Regions from separate parts of the Streptomyces sp. NPDC025833 genome, predicted to be linked through region 1. Evidence: riboswitches for the same ligand, from Rfam matches in the RefSeq annotation. Region 1 holds a riboswitch; the other holds the start of a gene.
The links. Region 1 has a riboswitch for ZMP and ZTP ahead of ACZ4K2_RS00820 (bifunctional 5,10-methylenetetrahydrofolate dehydrogenase/5,10-methenyltetrahydrofolate cyclohydrolase). Riboswitches for the same ligand answer to the same signal wherever they lie in the genome.
Positions count from the first base shown of each region.

Region 2: another riboswitch for ZMP and ZTP. It lies ahead of ACZ4K2_RS14915 (glycine hydroxymethyltransferase); the one in region 1 lies ahead of ACZ4K2_RS00820 (bifunctional 5,10-methylenetetrahydrofolate dehydrogenase/5,10-methenyltetrahydrofolate cyclohydrolase).

Region 1 covers NZ_JBVHNF010000001.1:174,701-182,337, reverse strand. The annotation lists gene ACZ4K2_RS00840 (YncE family protein) at 1-994, opposite strand, end outside; gene ACZ4K2_RS00835 (TetR/AcrR family transcriptional regulator) at 1,135-1,797, shown strand; gene ACZ4K2_RS00830 (alcohol dehydrogenase catalytic domain-containing protein) at 1,904-2,929, shown strand; gene ACZ4K2_RS00825 (hypothetical protein) at 3,022-3,453, shown strand; gene ACZ4K2_RS00820 (bifunctional 5,10-methylenetetrahydrofolate dehydrogenase/5,10-methenyltetrahydrofolate cyclohydrolase) at 3,458-4,306, opposite strand; ZMP/ZTP riboswitch at 4,333-4,413, opposite strand; gene ACZ4K2_RS00815 (nuclear transport factor 2 family protein) at 4,570-4,935, opposite strand; gene ACZ4K2_RS00810 (hypothetical protein) at 5,108-5,413, shown strand; gene ACZ4K2_RS00805 (S-(hydroxymethyl)mycothiol dehydrogenase) at 5,632-6,720, shown strand; gene ACZ4K2_RS00800 (MBL fold metallo-hydrolase) at 6,720-7,349, shown strand; gene ACZ4K2_RS00795 (SDR family oxidoreductase) at 7,476-7,637, shown strand, end outside.
Region 2 covers NZ_JBVHNF010000007.1:318,899-326,535, forward strand. The annotation lists gene ACZ4K2_RS14890 (SdrD B-like domain-containing protein) at 1-1,204, shown strand, start outside; gene ACZ4K2_RS14895 (hypothetical protein) at 1,467-2,147, shown strand; gene ACZ4K2_RS14900 (right-handed parallel beta-helix repeat-containing protein) at 2,163-3,503, opposite strand; gene ACZ4K2_RS14905 (Dyp-type peroxidase) at 3,591-4,748, shown strand; gene ACZ4K2_RS14910 (nuclear transport factor 2 family protein) at 4,833-5,294, shown strand; ZMP/ZTP riboswitch at 5,421-5,510, shown strand; gene ACZ4K2_RS14915 (glycine hydroxymethyltransferase) at 5,542-6,990, shown strand; gene trpS (tryptophan--tRNA ligase) at 7,114-7,637, shown strand, end outside.

The sequences.
Region 1 (7,637 bases):
CCGCGACGCACAGTCTGGTGCCCTCGGGGTTCATCGAGATGCCGTGGTGCCGGGAGTCGTTGACCCAGGTGGTGCGGTCCTCGCTGGTCGCCGGGTTCTTCGGCAGGGTCTTCAGCCGGGTGATCCGGTCGGTGGCGACGTCGTACTCCAGGAAGCCGTTGAAGAACGACACCTGGAAGTACAGCTTCGACTCGTCGGGGGAGAACACGGCCGGGCGGACCGCGTCGGAGAAGTCCCGCAGCCCGAACGCGTCCAGCCGCTGCCGCATGTCGACGACCTTGACCTGCTGGTACGTCGTCGCGTCCACGACCGTGATGTGCCGGTCGCCCTTGGTCCAGTCCCAGCCCGGGTCGTCCAGCGCGGTGTTGACGTCACCGATGGACATGTTCCAGATGTACCTGCCGTCCTTGCTGAAGACGTTCTCGTGCGGCTTGTCGCCGGTCTTGAACGACCCGAGCTGCCTGCCGGTGACGATGTCCAGCACGTGCACGGTGTTCGCGGTCGAGGCGGAGACCGCCACCCGGGTGCCGTCCGGGGAGACGGCCATGTGGTCGGCGCGGTAACCGGCCACGGGGAAGCGCCAGTTGACCTTTCCGCTGGCCAGGTCGATGGAGACGACGTCGGCGAAGCTCGGCCGGGACACCACCACCGACCCGCCGTCCGGGGTCGAGTACATGTCGTCGGCGAACTGGTCGTGGCCCTCGCCGACGCTGCCCCGGATCGCCTGGAAGTAGATCCACTTGATCGGATCCGCGTTGATCTCGGCCATCCGCGCGTCCTTGTCCGGGACGACGCCGATCCGGCCCACCTTGGCGAAGTCGCCGGTCGATCCGATGACGTCGGCGGTGCCGTCCCAGTTGTTGCCGACGAACAGCACCTCGCGCAGGCCGCCGGGTGCGGCGGGCTCGGCGGAGGCGGTGGCCGCGGGGACGGCGGCGGCCAGCGTGAGCGCGGCGGTGAGGAAGCACAGGTGCCTGGTTCTGGAGGCGGCCATGACGGCTCTCTTTCCTCGGGGGAATCTGAACACGGGCGCTTTCAGAGTGGACTTACTGCAAAGTAAGGAAGGGTCGGCCTTCTCGACAAGACGTGTGCACGACAAGAATGGGTGGACGGTGCGGCGACGGAGGGAGACGCGTGGAGGGCAGGCTCAGGGCGCCGACGGGCCGCTACGGCGGCCGGTCCGCCGCGGAACGGCAGGCCGAGCGGCGCCGCCGCTTCCTCGGCGCGGCGCTGCGGCTGTTCGGGGACCGCCCCGGCTACCGCGGCACCACGGTCGCCGCCCTCAGCCAGGCGGCCGGCCTGTCGACCCGCCAGTTCTACGAGGAGTTCCGCACCCTGGAGGACGTGCTCGCCGCGCTCCACCTGCAGGTCAACGACTGGGCCGAGCAGGCCGTCGTGGCCGCGCTCGCCGACGCGGACGGCCTGCCGCTGGCCGACCGCGCCACCGTCCTCTTCCGGGCCTACGCCCACGGCGTCACCTGCGACCCGCGCCGCATCCGCGTCACGTTCGTGGAGATCGTCGGCGTCAGCCCCCGCATGGAGGAGCAGCGCCTCGCCCGCCGGGCCCGCTGGGTCGACCTCATCCGGGCCGAGGCGGACGCGGCCGTGGCCCGCGGGGAGGCGGCGCCGCGCGACTACCGCCTCGCGGCCACGGCCTTCATCGGCGGCGTCAACGGACTGCTGCACGACTGGACCGCGGGATGGGTGGACGCGACGCTGGACGAGACGGTGGACGAGCTGGTCCGGCTGCTGCTGGGCATGCTCCGCCCGGAGGGCTGGCGGTCCGCCGCTCCCTGACGGCCGCCCCGGGGCGGCCCGGGCCCGGCCGGTCCGGCGCGCGGGATCGGGCCCGAGCTGGTCTGCTGGTGGCGAGGACCGTCGTACCCGTCCACCGGAGAGACAGATGAGCACGTACCGAGTTGCGCAGGTGACGACCGCGGGCGGTGCCCTCGAACTGGCCGAGCGGGAGGTGCCCCGGCCGGGGCCCCGGCAGGTGCGGATCGCCGTCGAGGCGTGCGGCATCTGCCACAGCGACACCCTCTTCGTGGACGGCGCGCTCCCGGGCGTCGACTTCCCCGTCGTCGCCGGGCACGAGATCGCGGGCCGCGTCGAGGAGCTGGGCGAGGGCGCGCAGGAGTGGGGGTACCGCACCGGCGACCGGGTGGCGGTCGGCTGGTTCGGCGGGAGCTGCGGCCACTGCACGCCCTGCCGCTGGGGCGACTTCGTCGTCTGCACCAGCCTCCAGGTACCCGGCTGGACCTACGACGGGGGCTTCGCCGACCGGGTGATCGTGCCCGTCGACGCCCTGGCACGGATCCCGGACGCGCTGGGCGCGACCGACGCGGGCCCCCTGGCCTGCGCGGGCGTGACCACGTTCAACGGGCTGCGGCGCAGCTCGGGGAAGCCGGGCGACCTGGTCGCGGTGCTGGGCATCGGCGGTCTCGGCCACCTCGGCGTGCAGTACGCGGTGGCGATGGGCTTCGAGACCGTGGCGATCGCCCGGGGTGCCGAGAAGGCCGGGTTCGCCCAGCAGCTCGGCGCGCACCACTACGTCGACAGCACCTCCGGCACCCCGGTGGCCGAGGCCCTGCGGTCCCTCGGCGGCGCCGCCGTCGTACTGGCCACCGCCGGCAGCTCCGAGGCCATCACCGCCACCGTCGAGGGCCTCGCGCCCCGGGGCGAGCTGGTGGTCATCGGAGCCGACACCACACCGCTCGGGATCAACCCGAACCAGCTTCTGATGAGCGGACGCGTCGTGCGCGGCCATCCCTCCGGCACCGCGCGGGACGTGGAGGAGACCATGGCCTTCAGCGCGCTGCACGGCATCCGCCCGATGACCGAGACCGTGCCGCTGGCCGACGCCGACGCGGCGTACCGGAAGATGCTGTCCGGCGGCGCCCGCTTCCGGATGGTCCTCACGACGGCCTGAGCCCGCCGCACACGGCGGGACCGGCCGGCCGCGCATCACCCGGGTCCGGGCCGGTCCGGGTGGTACGCGGGAGCCCGGTCGCGGACGGCGGTGTGATCACTCGGCGGACCTGTCCGCCGAGCTGGAGCGACGCGCCGCCCGCGGCGCCGCCGCGCGACGTGGCCCGGCTGCGCGCCCATCCGCGCGAGGCCGCCGACCGGGACACCGGGAGGGACACGGGCGAACTCCCGGACGCCGTCGGCATCCTGCTCGACGCCTGGCCCCCCGGAACCGGTGAGACCGCGGCCCTCGCCCGGCTCCTGGCCGACACCCCGGGACTGCGCCCCGCCGACCGGGTGGCGGACCGGCTCGGGCGCACCGGCCGGGCGTACGCGCCCGGCGACCCCCTCGGCACCCGGCGCCTGCCGATCACGGACCCGGCCACGGGAGCCGTGCCGGGCCTGGAGACGACCGCCACCAGGCCCGGCCCCCGGTACGGCCCGCGGGCCGGGGACGTGATGCGGTACGAGGCCTCGATGCGCTGAGCCGCTACACCCCGAGCTGCCGGGCGGCGGCCCGGACGGTCTGCTCCAGCAGCGTGGCGATCGTCATCGGGCCGACCCCGCCCGGCACCGGCGTGATCAGGGAGGCCCGCTCCACGGCGGAGTCGAAGTCGACGTCGCCGACGTTCCCCGGGTTGTAGCCCGCGTCGATCACGACCGCGCCCGGCTTGAGGTCCCGCCCGCGGATCAGCCGGGGGCGGCCGACCGCCGCGACCACGATGTCGGCCTCGCGGACGGCCGCCGACAGGTCCCGGGTGCGCGAGTGGCAGTACGTCACGGTCGCGTCCCGGGCCAGCAGCAGCATCCCCGCCGGCTTGCCGAGGATCGCGCTGCGGCCCACCACCACGGCCCGCTTCCCGGCCGGGTCGACGCCGTACTCGTCCAGCAGCCGCATGATCCCGCCCGGCGTGCACGAGACGAAGCCCGGCAGACCGAAGCTCATCGAGGCGAACGAGGCGAAGGTGACACCGTCCACGTCCTTCTCCGGCGCGATCGCCTCGAACGCGGCCCGCTCGTCGACGTGGTCGCCCACCGGGTGCTGCAACAGGATGCCGTGCACGCCCGGATCGGCAGACAACTCCCGCAGCGTGCCGACGAGTTCGCCGGTCGTCGTGCCGGCGGGCAGCGCGACGTGCCGGGATTCGACGCCGGCCGCGCGGCAGCGGTTCCGCTTCATCCGCACGTACGTCACGGACGCCGGGTCCTCGCCGACCAGGACGGTCGCCAGGCACGGGGCCGTGCCGGTCCGTGCGGTGAGGTCGGCGGCCCGCCGGGCGGCGTCCTCGACGATGCGGCGGGCGGGCGCGGTGCCGTCCATCGAACGGGCCTGGGTCATGCTGCACACTCCTGAACGGGATCGGATCTCCTCGCCCAGGCGCGCGGCAGCCGGCACGGGCCGCTCCCCGGTGGTACTCCACCTCAGCGCCAGTCACGGCCCGGGCACAGCGTAGCCGAGGGACCGTACGGCCCGCGGACGCCCCGGCACCGGCGCCGGTCGCCGCCGGCTGTGCCCGCACGAGCGCGGCCCGTGCCGGGAAGGCCCAGGTCAGCCGGGCCACGGCGACCTGGACCCGTGCCGATCTCCTTCCGCGGCCGGGGCTACTCGTCCCAGGCCTGGACGACGATCTGGTCGGTGATCTTGCCGTCCCGCAGGGTGACCATCGACTCGGCCAGCACCCGGGTGCCGTCCTCGTACTCGCAGGACTCGCTGTAGGCCGCGTGGTCGCCCTGCACCACGCACCGGTCCAGCTTGTGTGTCATGTCCCGGCTGTAGAGATCGTCGAGCAACTCGGCGATCTGTCCCCGGCCGTGCAGGACCGTGGGGTGGCTGGGCGAGTTGTCGCGGTCGACGATGCGGATCTCCGCGTCGTCCGCGTAGAGCGACAGAAGGGTGTTGCCGGTGTTCCCCTCGATGCCCCGGCGCAGTGTCTCGGCGTCGAAAACGGATCCCGTCGCGGTACCCATGGTGACCTCCTCCAGGCGCCCGCGGCCCGAACGGGAGCGGGCCGCACGGGCCCCGCCTCCGAGACTCCTCCGCCCCGGCGGCGTCGGCAAGCGCAGCCGCCGCGCTCCGCCCCACGGGTGAGCGCGGCCCGCCGCCCGTGTCCGGCGGGGGCCCGCCGCCGTTGCTGAGGACATGATCTCAACACGACGTATCGTCGCCGTCCTCGGTCTCGCCGCCGGGGTCACCGGCCTGGCCGCGCCGATGGCGAACGCGGCCGCCGCGAGCGCACCGGCCACCGGGCCGATCAGCCCCATGGCCGTGCTCGACTCGCTCACCGTCAGTGACGTCCCCGCGCAGTACCGGGCCCAGGTCCCGCGGGTCTCCGAGCAGGCGAGCGCGCTGAACCAGGTCAACGAGCTGAACCGGCTCAACGAGCTGTGGCAGGTGGCCGCTCCGGTGGCACCCGTGCTGGGCCTGCTGCCCGCCGTCCAGGCCTGACCCGCCGCCGCACGCGAGGGCCGCCCCCGCCGGGGCGGCCCTCCGTGCTGCTCGGAGGCGGTGCGGCGGGCCCGCGGTCGCGCCGCCCGTGACGGGGTACCTGGCCGGTGCGCGCCGGCGGCGGAGTTAAGATCCCCGATCACCGCCGTGGTCCGTCCCGCTACCCATCGGGCGCGCGTAGGGTCGGCGGCGAAGGCAATCGAGGAAGGGACCAGAGCATGGCGCAGGAAGTACGCGGCGTGATCGCACCGGGCAAGGACGAGGCGGTACGGGTCGAGACGATCGTGGTACCGGACCCCGGGCCCGGCGAGGCCGTCGTGCGGATCCAGGCCTGCGGCGTCTGCCACACCGACCTGCACTACAAGCAGGGCGGCATCTCGGACGACTTCCCCTTCCTGCTCGGCCACGAGGCGGCGGGCGTCGTGGAGTCCGTCGGCGAGGGCGTCACCGACGTCGCGCCCGGTGACTTCGTCGTCCTCAACTGGCGTGCGGTGTGCGGGCAGTGCCGGGCCTGTCTGCGCGGCCGGCCCTGGTACTGCTTCAACACCCACAACGCCCGGCAGAAGATGACGCTCGCCGCCACCGGGCAGGAGCTGTCCCCGGCCCTCGGCATCGGCGCGTTCGCCGAGAAGACGCTGGTGGCGGCCGGCCAGTGCACCAAGGTCGACCCGGCCGTCTCCCCGGCCGTCGCGGGCCTCCTCGGCTGCGGCGTGATGGCCGGCATCGGCGCCGCGATCAACACCGGGAACGTCGGCCGCGGCGACTCGGTCGCCGTCATCGGCTGCGGCGGCGTCGGCGACGCGGCCATCGCCGGATCGAACCTGGCCGGCGCGGCGAAGGTCATCGCGGTGGACATCGACGACCGCAAGCTGGCGAAGGCCCGCACCCTGGGCGCCACCCACACCGTCAACTCCAAGGACACCGACCCCGTCGAGGCGATCCGCGAACTGACCGGCGGGTTCGGCGCCGACGTCGTCATCGAGGCCGTCGGCCGCCCCGAGACCTACCGCCAGGCCTTCTACGCCCGCGACCTCGCCGGCACGGTCGTCCTCGTCGGTGTCCCCACCCCCGAGATGCAGCTCGAACTGCCCCTGCTGGACGTGTTCGGACGCGGCGGCGCCCTGAAGTCGAGCTGGTACGGCGACTGCCTGCCCAGCCGCGACTTCCCCATGCTGATCGACCTGCACCTCCAGGGCCGCCTGCCGCTGGACGCGTTCGTCACCGAGACCGTCCGGCTGGACGAGGTGGAGAAGGCGTTCGAGCGGATGCACCAGGGCGACGTGCTGCGCTCGGTGGTGGTGCTCTGATGACCGTACGCATCGAACGCCTCGTCACCTCCGGGCAGTTCACCCTCGACGGCGGCACCTGGGACGTGGACAACAACGTCTGGATCGTCGGCGACGAGCGCGAGGTGATCGTCATCGACGCCGCCCACGACGCCCAGGCCATCGCCGACGCCCTGGAAGACCGGCGCCTGACCGCCATCGTGTGCACGCACGCCCACAACGACCACGTCAACGCCGCCCCGGCACTGGCCGAACTCACCGGCGCCCCCATCTGGCTGCACCCGGACGACCTGCCGTTGTGGCGGCAGACCCACCCCGACCGCGAGCCCGACCGGCACCTCCAGGACGGCCAGGTCATCGAGGCGGCCGGCGCCGACCTCACCGTCCTGCACACCCCCGGGCACGCCCCGGGCGCCGTCTGCCTGTACGACCCGGGTCTCGGCACCGTCTTCACCGGCGACACCCTCTTCCAGGGCGGCCCGGGCGCCACCGGACGCTCGTACTCCCACTTCCCGACGATCGTCGAATCCATCCGGGACCGCCTCCTCACCCTCCCGCCGGAGACCAAGGTCCTCACCGGCCACGGCGACTCCACGACCATCGGCGCGGAGGCCCCCCACCTGGAGGAGTGGATCAGGCGCGGACACTGACCCGGCCGGGCCACCGGCGGCGCGTGCGGCGGATCACGCACGCGCCGCCGGAAAAGACGACAGGAGATGTCCGGCTTCCCGGCGACAGTGGGGACCTCAGCAGTCGCCGCACACGGGAGGCAGGACATGTCAGGACCGCTGGAAGGCAAGGTGGCGCTGGTCGCCGGGGCGACCCGGGGCGCCGGGCGGGGCATCGCCGTCGAACTCGGCGCGGCCGGCGCCACCGTCTACGTCACCGGGCGCAGCACCCGCGCCCGCCGCTCCGAGTACGACCGCCCCGAGACCATC
Region 2 (7,637 bases), on a different contig from region 1:
GGACACGGTCAGCTGGGGAGGGCTGGACCCCCGCCCGGGGAACGACACGCCGGAGAGCGGCATGTCCGGCGGTGACATCACCATGGTCTGCGCCACCCCCACCGGTGAGTACCAGTGGGAAGGCACCGGGAGCTGCCCGAACCACGCCACCCCGGCCAACAACGGCGGCCAGCCCGCCGATGTCGTCGAGTACTTCCCGGGCGACTTCTACGCCAACGCGCACCAGGAGACCGCGCTGGGGTCGGTGGCCTACATCCCGCAGCAGCAGTGGGTCGTCAGCACCGAGTTCGACCCGGTCGTCAACGTGGCGACCTCGGGGACCGGCTACCACGACATCACCACCGGCGAGGGCCCGGGCAACAAACCGACCGCCAACGGGTTCCAGTTCGTCAGCCAGGCCCAGGGCGGGTTCGGCAAGGCCGGCGGGCTCGGCGACATCGCCTACGCGGCCGCCAACGCGCCGGTCCAGATCGGCAACGTCGTGTGGTTCGACGGCGACCACAACGGCATCCAGGACCCGGGGCACGTGCTGCTGCCGGGGGCGACGATCAACCTGCTGGACGAGGACGGCGAGCAGGTCGCGACGACCACGACCGATGCCGCCGGCGAGTACTACTTCGGCGGGGTCGGCGCCGCGTACGAACTCACCCCGGGCGCGAAGTACACGGTGCAGTTCGACGTGTGCACCGCGGACACCAGCCAGGTGCCCGGCGAGCCCCCGGCGAGCGCGCTGCGGTTCACGCTCCCGCGCGCCGGGGACGACCGCGCGCACGACTCCAACGTGACCCCGCCGACCAGCGGGGAGCTGTGCAACGGCTACGCGCCCGTCACGGCGCCGGAGAAGCCGGGCGGCGTCGACCACACGATCGATGCCGGGGTGTACATCCCGGAGGAGAGCCCGAGCCCGACGCCGACCTCGACGTCGACGTCGACGTCGACGCCCGTCCCGACCGCGACCGCGACCGTGACGTCGTCCCCGTCGCCCGTCCCGACCCCGGCGCCGACCTCGGCACCGGGCGGCACACCGGCACCCTCCGTGCCGCCCGCCGGCCCGGGCCCCGACGGCGGGGGCGGTTCGATGGCGGACACCGGTCTGACCGGCCTGCCCGGGATGATCGGCCTCGTCGCCCTGCTGGTGGGCGGCGGCCTGGCCCTCGCGGTCGTGAGCCGCAGGCGCCGCGCCCGGCAGCACCGGACGGCCTGACCGGACGAGCGGAACGAAGGAACCGACCGGACGGCGGTGAGCTGCCCGACCGCGGCCCGCACGGCGCGGCCGGGCAGCGCGCGTCCCGGCCGGGCGGTGCGGTGACGGAGAGGGAGCGGAGAGGGTGAGCAGGACGGTGGCAGCGTCGAGCCGTGTGCGCGGCGGAGGAACCCGGCGGCCCCTGCCCGAAGGCCCGGCCGGCCGGCGCCGGTGGCTCCGGCCGCGCCGGGTGCTGGCGGTCCTCGCCGCCGCGGCCGTCGCGGTGGCGGTGCTCCTGGCCGTCGGCACCGGCTCCGGGCCCGCCGGACCGCGCGCCCTGACCTCCGACGAGGCGGACCGGCTGGCGCTCACCCGGTTCCGCAACTACGAGGCGCGGGGCCGCGCCGTCACCATCACCGTGCCGGGCACCGCGGGCGGGCTGACCGTCACCGCGTCCGTCGACTACCGCGGCGGGCTCGGGTACGGCGTGGTGCGCGGCACCGGGCGGGACACCTCCAGCGACGGGCTGATCCAGTGGACGGCCCGCTCGGTGTCCGTCCACCCGATGGCGGGCGCCCCGGCGCGCGCACCGGCGGCACCGCCCCGCTCGGGCTGGTTCAGCCGCCCGCTGCGGTCCTCCGGCAGCTCGCTGGACAGCTCCCTGGCCATCGCCCTCGGCCTCGGCGCCGACCGGCCGGACAACGCCCAGCTGCTGCCGCAGAACGGCGCCACCTGGCTCGGCCGGGACCGGGTGGCCGGGCACCGGGTGGACGTCATGACCGGGCCGTCCTCCCGCGACCGCCCCGGGACGGCGGGCAGCGTGCGCTACTGGATCGACGCGGACGCCAGGATGCACCGGGTCCGCCTCGACGTGCGGTCCGCGCCGGAGCCGGTGGTCATCGACTTCGACACCCAGCCGTACGTTCCGGTCAGAGCGGCCCCCGGAGTCACCCCGGCGCGGTGAGCGCCGGCCGGGGCGTCAGGGCGTGCGCACCCGCGCGTGCGCGGCCAGCAGGGTCACCGGCGGCAGCTTCACGGCCGCGGTGTCCGGCATGACCGGAACGGCCGGGACGACGGTGGCGCCCGTCGTGCCGGCACCGGGGAACTGCGGCTGCGGCCCGGGCTCCGCGACCTCGGTGAACGCGATGCCACCGGGTGCCGTCGGCGCCGTCCACCGGCCGGCCGGCGACGGCGATCCGGCCGACGGCGGGCAGGTCGCGGTGGCCGCGAGCCGGGCGGGCACGGTGCTGCGCAGCACGTTGCCGCGCAGGCAGTTGCCCCGGCCCCGGGTGGCGGTGGGGAACGTCCAGCCGACGTCGACGCCGTTGCCGGTGAAGGTGTTGTCCACGATCTGGTTGTCGAGCGGGGGGATGTCGGCGGTCGCGGTGATCACCAGCCCGGCGTTGCTGTTGCCGGTGACGCGGTTGCGGACGAACCGGTTGTCGCTGCCGCCGTCGACGCCGATGCCGGTGCCCCACCCGCCGTCGGCCTGCTCCGGGGTGGCCGTCTGCTGGTTGGCGGCGATCAGGTTGCCCGCGATGACGGTCCCCCGCTGCGGGAGCAGCTTCTCCTGGTGGTCGGAGTTGGTGGTCAGGCCGACCCGGTTGCCGGTGAGGCGGTTGCCGACCACGTACATGTCCCCGCTCGCGTTGGTGCCCTCGTAACCGACCGCGTTGAGTTCGGCGACGTTGTCCCGCACCACGATGTGACACGGCTTGCACTGGCCGACGTAGATCCCCGAGTCGGCCCCGCCCGAGGCGTACGAGTGCTCGATGACACCGTTCTGCGCGGAGAACGCGTAGATGCCGTACAACCCGTTGCGGGTCGCGGTCACGTACGAGACCAGGAACGACTTCAGGAAGGTCACCGGCTCGTCGCCGGTGTCGTAGCCGCCGCTCGTCCCCGGCAGCCCGGCGACGGCCGCCGCCGAACCCGTGACCAGCACCCCGTTCTGCGTGTTGTTGCGCACGGTCAGGTTCTCCACGGCCACCCCGGGCGCCGCGACGACGATCCCGTTCGGCTGCCGCAGCCGCCCGTCGATGACGACCTTGTCCCGGGACAGGCCGCGCAGCGTGACGCGGGCCGTCCTGATCTTCACCGACTCGTGGTAGACGCCGGGGGAGACCAGCACCAGGTCGCCGGGGCGGGCCAGGGACACCGCGGCCGAGATCGTCGGCGCGTCGCCGGGCACCCGGATCGTCACCCGCTCGCCGCTCGGCCGCCGGCCTTCCCCCGATCCGCCGTCGCCACCGCCGCAACCGGCCACCAGGGTCAGCGTCACCACCACCGTCGCCATCACGCGCAGAGCTAATCGAGGCATGATCCCAGTCTGGCACGGCGCCCAATTCCGTTTGCCATAAACCGGGTTGACCGGCGCGGGAGAGCCGGGTGTGGCACCCTGCACACCATGCCCCGAGCCGACCGCCCCCCGTCGCGCCGCGCGTTCCTCGATGCCACCGGCACGCTGGCGGCCGCCGGCCTGATCGCCGGGTGCACACCGGACGCCGGCCGGCCGGGCCGCCCCGCCCCGCCCGCGGCGGCCGCCCCGGCGCCGGTCCCGGTGACGGGCCGGCACCAGGCGGGCATCACCGTCCCCCAGCCGGCCCAGCGCAACCTGCTGGCCGTCGTGGCCGACCTCGGCGCCGGCGTCGCCGCCGGACCGCTCCTGGCCGACCTCGGCGAGGCCGTCCGCGCCCTCGCCGCGGGGACCGACCCCCGGCTGCTGGGCCTGGCGCCCGGGAACCTCACCGTGACCGTCGGCGTCGGCCCCCGGCTGGTGCGCGCGGCCGGCGCCGCCCTGCCCGGCGCGAGCGACCTGCCGCGCTTCTCCCGCGAACGGATCGCCCCGCCGGAGCGCGGCGGCGACCTGCTGCTCCAGATCTGCGCCGACGACGCGCTGCTCCTGCCGGTCGCCGCCGCCGCGCTCCTGGACCGGGCCGGTGACCGCGTCCGCGAACGCTGGCGGCAGTCCGCGCGGCGCGGCCCGCACGTGTCCCTCGGCGGCGGCCTCACCGCGCCGCGGAACCCGCTCGGCTTCATCGACGGCATCGTGGGACCGCACACGGCCGCCGAGCAGCGGCGCGACCTGTGGCTGGCCGGGCCCCCCGCGGTCGCCGGCGGCACCATCGCCGTCCTGCGGCGCATGGAGCTCGACGTGTCGCGGTTCGCCGCGCTGTCCCTGGCCGAGCAGGAGGCGGTCTTCGGGCGGCGCCGGGCCAGTGGCGTCCCGCTCTCCGGCGGCGGCGCCGCCTCGGGCCCGGACCTCGGCGCCAAGACACCGGACGGGCGCTACCTCGTCCCCGCGGACGCCCACGCGCGCCGGGCGAACCCCGCCGTGGTCGGCGCCGGCCTCATGCTGCGCCGCTCCTACAGCACCGACGAACCCGCCCCCGGCCTGCTCTTCATCAGCTTCCAGAACGACCTGCGGACCTTCACCGCGACCCTCGCCCGCATGGACGCCTCCGACGCGCTGCTGCGCTTCACCACCACGACCGCCGGCGCGACCTTCCTGATCCTGCCCGGCTTCGACCGGCGGCGCCCGTTAGGCTCCACCCTGTTCGGCTGAGCACGCGCGGGCCGCGGCACCCCCGCCGGCACCCGGGCCGCCCCGCCGGCCGGACCGCCGCAGGACGACCCGCAGGAGGCCGCCGTGCCCGAAGGACGCCCGCCCCACCCGCCGTTCACCGAGGAGACCGCCCGCCGCAAGGTGCAGGCGGCCGAGGACGCCTGGAACACCCGGGACCCGCACCGGGTGGCGCTCGCCTACACACCCGACTCCGTCTGGCGCAACCGCGACCGGTTCCTCACCGGACGGGACGAGATCATCGCGTTCCTGACCGAGAAGTGGCGGCGCGAGCAGGAGTACGCGCTGCGCAAGAGCCTCTGGGACTTCCACGGCGACCGCATCGCCGTCCGCTTCCAGTACGAGTGCCACGACGCCGACGGCCGGTGGTGGCGCTCCTACGGCAACGAACTGTGGGAGTTCGACGCGCGGGGCCTGATGCGGCGCCGCGAGGCCAGCATCAACGACGTGCCCATCCGCGAGGCCGACCGGCGCATCTTCGGCCCCCGGCCCGCCGGCGAGCACGGCCTCGACATCCCGCCGCGCTGACCGGGCCCCGGCGCCCGGTCCCCGGCGGCGGACACGGCCGCCGCCGGGGCGCGCGGTGCCCCCTTCCCGCCGCCGCTCGCATGGTGGACGAGGGATCTCGGCGTTCCGGCACCCCGGGTAGGCTGACCAGCGGGCCGTGACTGGCGCGCTGGGATGGGACCGACCATCGGGGAGCGGCCCGAGCACGAACGAGTGCCGTGCGCCTGGGCCGAACCGAACACGCCGAACGCCACGTCCGGAGGTCCCCATGCCAGAGCAGCACCTCTCCACCGAGTCCACCGCCTTCCGCGCCGCCCTCGACGTGATCCGCGCCGTCGAGCCGCGCGTCGCCGACGCCATCGGCCAGGAGGTCGCCGACCAGCGCGAGATGCTCAAGCTGATCGCCTCCGAGAACTACGCCTCGCCGGCCACCCTGCTCACGATGGGCAACTGGTTCAGCGACAAGTACGCCGAAGGCACCGTCGGCCGCCGCTTCTACGCCGGCTGCCGCAACGTCGACACCGTCGAGGCCCTCGCCGCCGAGCACGCCCGCGAGCTGTTCGGCGCCCGCCACGCCTACGTCCAGCCGCACTCCGGCATCGACGCCAACCTCGTCGCCTTCTGGGCGGTCCTCGCCGACCGCGTCGAGGCGCCCTTCCTGGAGAAGGCCGGCGTCCGCCAGGTCAACGACCTCACCGAGGAGGACTGGGCCGAGCTGCGCCGGGCCTTCGGCAACCAGCGCATGCTCGGCATGTCCCTGGACGCGGGCGGCCACCTCACCCACGGCTTCCGCCCCAACATCTCCGGCAAGATGTTCGACCAGCGCTCCTACGGCACCGACCCGGCCACCGGTCTCATCGACTACGAGGCCCTGCGCGCCCAGGCCCGCGACTTCAAGCCGCTGATCATCGTCGCGGGCTACTCCGCGTACCCCCGGCTGGTGAACTTCCGGATCATGCGTGAGATCGCCGACGAGGTCGGCGCCACCCTCATGGTCGACATGGCGCACTTCGCCGGCCTGGTCGCGGGCAAGGTCCTCACCGGCGACTTCGACCCGGTCCCGCACGCCCAGATCGTCACCACGACCACCCACAAGTCCCTGCGCGGCCCGCGCGGCGGCATGGTGCTGTGCGACGACTCCCTCAAGGACCAGGTCGACCGCGGCTGCCCGATGGTCCTCGGCGGTCCGCTCCCGCACGTCATGGCCGCCAAGGCCGTCGCCCTGGCCGAGGCCCGGCAGCCCGCCTTCCGGGACTACGCCCAGCGGGTCGTCGACAACTCCCGCGCGCTCGCCGAGGGACTGATGCGCCGGGGCGCCACCCTGGTGACCGGCGGCACGGACAACCACCTCAACCTGATCGACGTCGCCGGCTCCTACGGCCTCACCGGCCGCCAGGCCGAGGCGGCCCTGCTCGACTCGGGCATCGTCACCAACCGCAACGCCATCCCCGCCGACCCGAACGGCGCCTGGTACACCTCCGGCATCCGCGTCGGCACCCCCGCGCTGACCACCCGCGGCCTGGGCACGGCCGAGATGGACGAGGTCGCGGGCCTGATGGACCGCGTGCTGACGACCACCGAGGCGGGCACCACCAAGTCCGGCGCCCCGTCCAAGGCGGCCCACGTCCTGGACGAGAAGGTGGCGCGGGAGATCGCCGGGCGGGCCACGGACCTGGTGGCGGGCTTCCCGCTCTACCCGCAGGTCGACCTCGGCTGACGCGTTCGCGAGGGACGCGGTGGGCCCGCCCGGCCGGCCCACCGCGGCCCGCGGGCCCCGCACCCCGGGGCCGACCCCCCTGCCCGGCCTGTCCCACCCCCGGCCTCTGCGAGAATGGGCACCATGGCCACTGCTGATCGCCCCCGAGTGCTCTCCGGTATCCAGCCCACCGCGGGCTCGTTCCACCTCGGCAACTACCTCGGCGCCGTGCGCCAGTGGGTGGCCCTGCAGGAGTCCCACGACGCCTTCTACATGGTCGTCGACCTGCACGCGATCACGATCCCGCAGGACCCGCGGGAGCTGCGCGCCAACACCCGGCTCGCCGCCGCTCAGCTGCTGGCCGCGGGGCTCGACCCGGACCGCTGCACCCTCTTCGTGCAGAGCCACGTCCCCGAGCACGCCCAGCTCGCCTGGGTCATGAACTGCCTCACCGGCTTCGGCGAGGCGAGCCGCATGACCCAGTTCAAGGACAAGTCCGCCAAGCAGGGCGCCGACCGCGCCTCCGTCGGCCTGTTCACGTACCCGGTGCTCCAGGTCGCGGACATCCTCCTGTACCAGGCCCACGAGGTGCCCGTCGGCGAGGACCAGCGCCAGCACATCGAGCTGACCCGCGACCTCGCCGACCGGTTCAACGGCCGGTTCGGCCA